2 regions of the Paenibacillus azoreducens genome follow, and region 1 is predicted to be linked to the other one. Evidence: riboswitches for the same ligand, from Rfam matches in the RefSeq annotation. Region 1 holds a riboswitch; the other holds the start of a gene.
What was found. Region 1 has a riboswitch for glycine ahead of gcvT (glycine cleavage system aminomethyltransferase GcvT). Riboswitches for the same ligand answer to the same signal wherever they lie in the genome.
Positions count from the first base shown of each region.

Region 2: it holds a riboswitch for glycine, as region 1 does, so the genes downstream of both, L6442_RS31195 (alanine/glycine:cation symporter family protein) here and gcvT (glycine cleavage system aminomethyltransferase GcvT) in region 1, are expected to answer to the same signal.

Region 1 covers NZ_AP025343.1:2,156,303-2,159,721, forward strand. The annotation lists gene gcvPA (aminomethyl-transferring glycine dehydrogenase subunit GcvPA) at 1-759, opposite strand, end outside; gene gcvT (glycine cleavage system aminomethyltransferase GcvT) at 756-1,877, opposite strand; glycine riboswitch at 1,997-2,125, opposite strand; glycine riboswitch at 2,129-2,226, opposite strand; glycine riboswitch at 2,893-3,006, shown strand; gene sdaAB (L-serine ammonia-lyase, iron-sulfur-dependent subunit beta) at 3,248-3,419, shown strand, end outside.
Region 2 covers NZ_AP025343.1:6,958,913-6,962,331, reverse strand. The annotation lists gene L6442_RS31200 (hypothetical protein) at 1-662, shown strand, start outside; glycine riboswitch at 911-1,022, shown strand; gene L6442_RS31195 (alanine/glycine:cation symporter family protein) at 1,177-2,517, shown strand; gene L6442_RS31190 (AraC family transcriptional regulator) at 2,604-3,419, opposite strand, start outside.

The DNA of each region.
Region 1 (3,419 bases):
GCCGGGTGCTTCCAGAAGTCCCAGCGACAATGGATTGGTGCTTACAACCATGAGGCCTTTGTGGGCATGGATCAGGTTGCCGATCGCAGCGAGATCTTCAACCGAACCGAAGAAGTTCGGGTTTTGCACCAGAACGGCGGCGGTATCGCCTGTGACAACCTTGGCCAGTTCTTCCATGTCCGTTACGCCATTTTTGGTGCCAACTTCCACGATGTCGAGTCCGAGACCATGGGCATAGGTGTGAATCACCTGTCTGGATTCCGGATGAACGGCAGAGGAGATCACGAGCTTGCTGCGCTTGGTAGCCGCACTTGCCAGTGAACCGGCTTCAGCAAGGGCTGTCGCGCCGTCATACATGCTGGCATTGGCAACAGCCATGCCCGTAAGTTCGCAAATATAGGATTGGAACTCGAATATGGCCTGCAGCTCGCCTTGGCTTACTTCGGCTTGATAAGGCGTATAGGCGGTATAAAATTCCGATCTCGATACCACATGGTTGATCACGGACGGAATATGATGGTCATAAAGTCCGGCGCCAAGGAAGCTTGGGTATTGGTCGGTATTGGCGTTTTTGGCGGCAAGGGCGGACAAGTGGGTAGTAAGGGCATATTCGTCCAGACCTTTGGATACGGGCAGTTCGCCTTTAAACCGGATTTCGTCCGGGATATCCTTGAACAAATCTTCGATGGAGTTCAGTCCGACGGTTTTCAGCATTTCCTGCTGATCCTGCTCGGTCATGGGCAAATAACGATGTTTCACTTGGAGTCAGCTCCTTTTCGGGCTCTTTTGTAAAAAGGCGTGCTTACAACTTCGGCTTTCAGACGTTTGCCGCGTATTTCCACTTCAACCTGCGTGCCGGTCGCGGCATGATTGCTGTCAATCAAAGCAAGGCCCAGGTTGCGTTTGAGGGTTGGCGATTGGGTTCCGGTAGTGATTTCACCGATCTGCGTGTCGCCGGCATAAACAGGATAATGGGAACGCGGGATGCCGCGGTCAATCATTTCCACGCCGACCAGTTTCCGCGGAACGCCGCTGCTTTTTTGCTGCTGTAGCGCTTGTTTGCCGATAAAATCATCCTCTTGGTTCAGCTTCACGAAAAAGCCGATGCCGCCTTCCAGCGGGGAGATTTCTTTGGACAGTTCCTGGCCATAAAGCGGCAGCTTCGCTTCAAACCGGAGCGTATCGCGGGCGCCGAGTCCTGCGGGCAGCAGTCCGTGCGCTTCTCCATGCTCGAACAATCCTCTCCATACAGTGGGAGCATCCGCCGCTTTAAGGTAAATTTCAAATCCGTCTTCACCGGTATAACCTGTGCGCGAGATAAGGACGGATGCGCCGAACAAGTTTACATTTTGCAGGAAGTGAAACGAACCGAGCGCTGACAGATCCGCATCTACGAGGGGATTCAGAATTTCCTCCGCTTTAGGTCCTTGGATCGCGAGAAGAGCCGTTTCGTCGGATTGATTGGTCATTTGAACTCCATTTTTCAGATGCTGCTGCAGCCATTCCCAGTCTTTGTCGATGTTGGATGCGTTGACGACAAGCATGTAAGACTGCTCTTCCAGCTTGTAAATCAGCAAATCATCAACGACGCCTCCGTCCGGATAACACAGGGCACTGTACTGCGCCTGGCCGGGTTCGAGTTTAGTTACATCATTGACGGTCATGTACTGAATAAAGCTTTCGGCCTCCGGACCGCTCACCATAAACTCTCCCATATGGGACACATCGAATAAACCGGCGGCTTCACGAACGGCCTCATGCTCTTTATGAATGCCGCTAAACTGGACCGGCAGCTCCCAACCGCCAAAATCGATGCACCGCACGCCAGGGATTTCGGCATACAGAGGGTAAAGCGGGGTACGTTTCAGCTCGGACACGTTTCCATCTCCTTCTCTATTCACATTTTTAAAAAGAGGATTTTGCAAAATCCCGAAAACACAAAAAGGACAGGCAGAAGAATAAGCATACCGCATTTTGCGGCATACCGGTTCTTATGCTCTGTCCTTGGTACCTGAGAGTTACCTTGCCAAATACGGCCGCTGTAAGACTAAAGGATAATAAAGCTTCAGTGCCGGCAGGCAAGTTTCCCCTTGGGTGATTCTTCGGTCAAGAATTCTCTCCAGAGATGCGTCCGATAATGGTCCTTTTGCCTGAGAGATTCACCCTGTTGTAAGGGTTTACTCCTTCGGCGTCACTATATAAAAGAGGTTGTTCAAAAAGTCCGCTTTTGATAAGAAAACCAATCGAGGTCAATACAAGGATGAGCGACCGCGATGCAAAGGTAGGTTTTCTTGCGATATAGAATTTCATCAGCTGTGCTGATAACTCATGAATTCTATATCTAACACGAAGTGAATCAGGAAGTGAACTCGGCATCGAATCTTGAATTCAGCCGGGCCTTCTGGTGCTCACGTACCCACTACGTACGCTCCGCTCCTTTCGTCCCTATCTTCATCCAACCTTCTCGGTGCTGAAAACCGGCCTTTTTTGAACACGCATTAAATCAGTAATCTCTCCCATTACCTTCATCCGCTATTGAATTGTCTTACTACCATTAATACTCAAAGGCGGCGGGAATGTCAACAGAATTATGAGGCAAAAACCCAGGATTCAAGGCAAGGAAGAATCTCACAAAATCTTTTGATTTTTTCTTCCTTTTTTATACAGATTAATGACCGGCTCCGGCATTGCGCTTGGCGCCATGAAGTACATCCGCAGCGGCATGCGGATATAGGCGGCAGACACTCCACAATATGCATAGCGGCAAGGGCTGGCCTTGGATGCGGGAAATGGCTTTCGTTATATTGACACCGCTGTTCCCTCTGCTTTATTCTTAAGGTGATTAGGATTGTAAATGGTTCCAAAACATAATTGATTTCGATATATAGCGGATGAAGGCGAACGGGAGAGACCGTCCCCGGCAAGGAGGGCGGCACCGAAGGAGCAAGCTGCATGTACGCACATACAGGCGGCTAATCTCTCAGGTACAAGGAACCGTCGCCGGACGCGGCTCTGGAGAGAGCGTCAGCCACCCAAGGGGAACGCGGAAACGGTGATTTCCGTTTAAACTCTCAGGTACAAAGGACAGAGAAAAAGGTGCTGCATGCCTTTTTTGCTGTCTTTTTCTTTTGAAAACTATGCATTGTATGCGTTTTTCAGCAGAGCTGATGATGTCCGCGGGACATAAACCATTTTGAAAACTGTTCAAATTCCTGATACGAATACTTGCACAGGAGCGTGGAAGTCCTTGAGATTCAAAAATGTATTTTCTATCATCGGTCCGTCCATGGTGGGCCCCTCCAGTTCCCATACCGCTGGCGCCGTACGAATTGGGAGAGTTGCGCGCAAGCTGCTGGGTTGCCAGCCGGAGAAAGCGCAGATGACCTTGTTCGGATCTTTTGCCGAAACCTATTGGGGGC
Region 2 (3,419 bases), 2.5 Mb from region 1:
GGCTGCAATGGACGGCGGACCGGGCCAAACCCGCGATCGCATGGGCCGATGAGAAAGGCATGGACAAGACAGCCATCATCTCCCATGACAAAGCAAATAATCCGGAGCAGCATGATCATAAGCATATGTCGTTCGAGACGACGATGTCGCCAACAGGAGAATACGCGAATCAGCTGTTCACTCGTTTAGAAATCCCATATGACACTGACGTCAGCGAAATCCGCACCCACTCATCCAACTTCAATGTAATGAACGGCATTTTGCGGGTAGCAGGAGAAACCGGTACGAACCGGGACCTTCAGTTCAGCGTAGCCGGCAAGGATAATGAGACGACGCCAAGATGGGCCGTTCGGGCGGACAGCTCGAAGGAAGCGGGTGAAAATACAGGGGCCGACCTGCAGTTTGTCCGTTACGACGATGAAGGCGAAGCGGTCGATTCCGCACTCACCGTGCAGCGCAGCGGCGGCAATGTCGGTATAGGCACGGACGACCCCGACACCAAGCTTGATGTGAACGGGGACAAGCTGCGCGTCCGCAACAAGTATACGCCTGCTTCGTCCAAAGAAGCCTGCAGTCAGGGGCAGATCGCTTGGGACGATCAATATGTATATGTTTGCGTTGCCAAAGACAGCTGGAAAAGGACGGAGCTATCGTCCTGGTAACCTCTGCCCGAATGGCGGTACAAAACGGACCACATGCCATTGAGTCATTCGGAAGGTAATTATATCCAATAAAACAAACATCCTTGCCAAATCGTACAGGCAATCCTATAATGGTAACCAATCAAAAATTGCATATACACTGGATGAAGTTTACGGGAGACAAGCGGCAGCTTGGCCGAAGGGGCATAAACTCTCAGGCGCCAAAAGAGTTGGGATCGTACCCAGACTTGGGAGGCAGGACCGTAAGTGGACAGAACTCTGGAGAGACTCCATCAATGGAGCACCGAAGGGGCAATACGCGTGAGGGGAAGAATCCCATAACGTGTGGAAACTCTCAGGTAAAAGGACAGGGATTGCAGGATCGGTTACCGAATTTGAACACGCACAAGATGTGCATCGTTTCACATTCTTGGCGTGCGTAAGATCTGCAAATGTGTCCCCAGAGTCAAATCCTTGGATTTGGCTCTTTTTCATGTCGTCTAGGAGAATGCAACATCATGAGGGGGAAAAGGAAATGCATGTATTAGAGCTGGTAAACCAATGGGTATGGGGAGCTCCGCTGCTCATTTTATTGGTAGGCACAGGAATATGGCTGACCTGCCGGCTTGGTCTGCTGCAGGTGATAAGGCTGCCGCTTGCCTTAAGACTGATATTCAAGGCCAAAAATGAAGGCGAAGGCGACGTATCGAGCTTCGGCGCCTTGGCGACAGCGCTTGCCGCGACGGTCGGTACAGGGAATATCGTCGGGGTTGCGACCGCAATCCAAATTGGTGGTCCCGGAGCGTTATTATGGATGTGGATCGCCGCGTTTTTCGGAATGGCAACGAAATATGCGGAAGGGGTATTAGCGGTCAAGTTTCGGACGATGGATGATAAAGGTCAGGTCTCCGGCGGGCCGATGTATTATATTGAACGGGGGCTTGGCAGCAAATTTAAGCCGCTGGCCGTATTTTTCGCCATAAGCGGCGTTCTGGTGGCGTTGTTCGGCATCGGGACATTCCCGCAGGTGAATGCGATCGTATCTTCGACGCAGTCCAGCTGGGGAGTCCCCGCGATCGTGACAGCGGGAATCATGACAGTGGTGACCGCATTAGTCACTTTGGGCGGAATCAAAAGCATCTCGCAAGTGTCGACCAAGGTTGTCCCTGTGATGGCCATCATTTATATCGTTGCTAGTTTTGTCGTGCTGATCACATTTGCCGATCAAATCCCGCATGCAGTAGCCCTTGTTTTTGAGGGCGCATTTAACGGTGCGGCAGCGGGCGGAGGTTTTCTTGGCGCAACCGTCATGATGGCGATCCGAAATGGGGTGGCGCGAGGCGTGTTTTCGAATGAATCGGGCCTGGGGAGTGCGCCGATTGCAGCGGCAGCCGCAAAAACCAAGTGGCCGGCGGAACAGGGGCTCGTTTCGATGACAGGCACTTTTTTTGACACGATCATTATTTGTACGTTAACGGGGTTAACCCTGATCGTCACAGGGGTCTGGCAGGGAGCTGAACGCGGGGCGATGATGACCCAGGCGGCATTTGATGCCGCGATTCCGTACGGATCGATCATTCTGACGATATGTCTGATGTTATTTGCGTTTACGACGATTTTGGGCTGGAATTATTACGGCGAGCGCTGTATCACATATCTGTTTGGCGTGAAATCCATCCTGCCGTATCGCATTGTATTTATCCTTTTGATCGCCTTTGGAGCTTTTATCAAACTGGAGGCTATTTGGCTGCTTGCGGATATTGTAAACGGGCTGATGGCGCTGCCGAATTTGATTGCCCTATTAGGTTTATCAGGGGTAGTTGTGGCGGAGACACACCGATATTTGCAACATATGAAAAGTCAAAAGTTAGGCTGATAGAATAACAATGGCATGGATACGTCTGTACGGTTTCGTACGCGGCTCCATGCCTTTTCTAGTTTAGATCTCACCAAGGCAGAAAATCACCTTATACCATTCAGCTTGCGGAAAGCCTCCGGCGTCATCCCTTCCATACGTTTGAATAGCGTACTAAAATACCCCGGCGTCGTAAACCCCACATGCCCGGCGATTTCGCCGATCCGCGCATCTGGGCATTCCAGCAGTCGTTCCTTGCTTTTCTGGATGCGGAGCTGGTTCAGGTATTCCATGGGGCGTTTGTTCAGGATTTTGCGGAAAAGAAGGCATAAATGCTGTGTGGATACCCTGAGCTGTTCGGCGAGCTCCTGCAGCGTAATATCCCGCTGATAATGGTTTTCCATATAGTCAAAAACGGGTTGCAGGCGCAAATACCCTTGATCGGTAGAGGAAGCATGCATCCTGTCGGTCATGAGGTCAATGAGGAACATATAGGCCAGCTTGGAGCATTCCAGTCCCGCAAGCGGCTTGTCGGAGCATGTTAAGGACAGCGCGTTTTTCATATGATTCAGGATCAGTTCTTGGCTTTGCACTGTATAGACGCCGGAAGCATTTATACCGGCCAAATGAGCAAGGCTCTCGGCATCCCGTCCCATAAACGTGATCCAGTACACTTCCCATGGCTTCTCCATACTGTAATAGGCATGCTCTTCGTCGGGATATAGGAACATGCCCGAACCCGGTTTTACCCGGTATGCCTGGCCGCCCACCTTGAGTTCGCCTTGGCCGGATACACAGTGCAGCCATTGGAACTGAGGGTAGCCGTCCGGCCGGTGGATCGGTTCCTGATGATTCCAATGTCCCGCCCCCGTCATATAAATCGGAAGCTGCATCATCGTATCGCTTTGCATGAGAAACCCAAG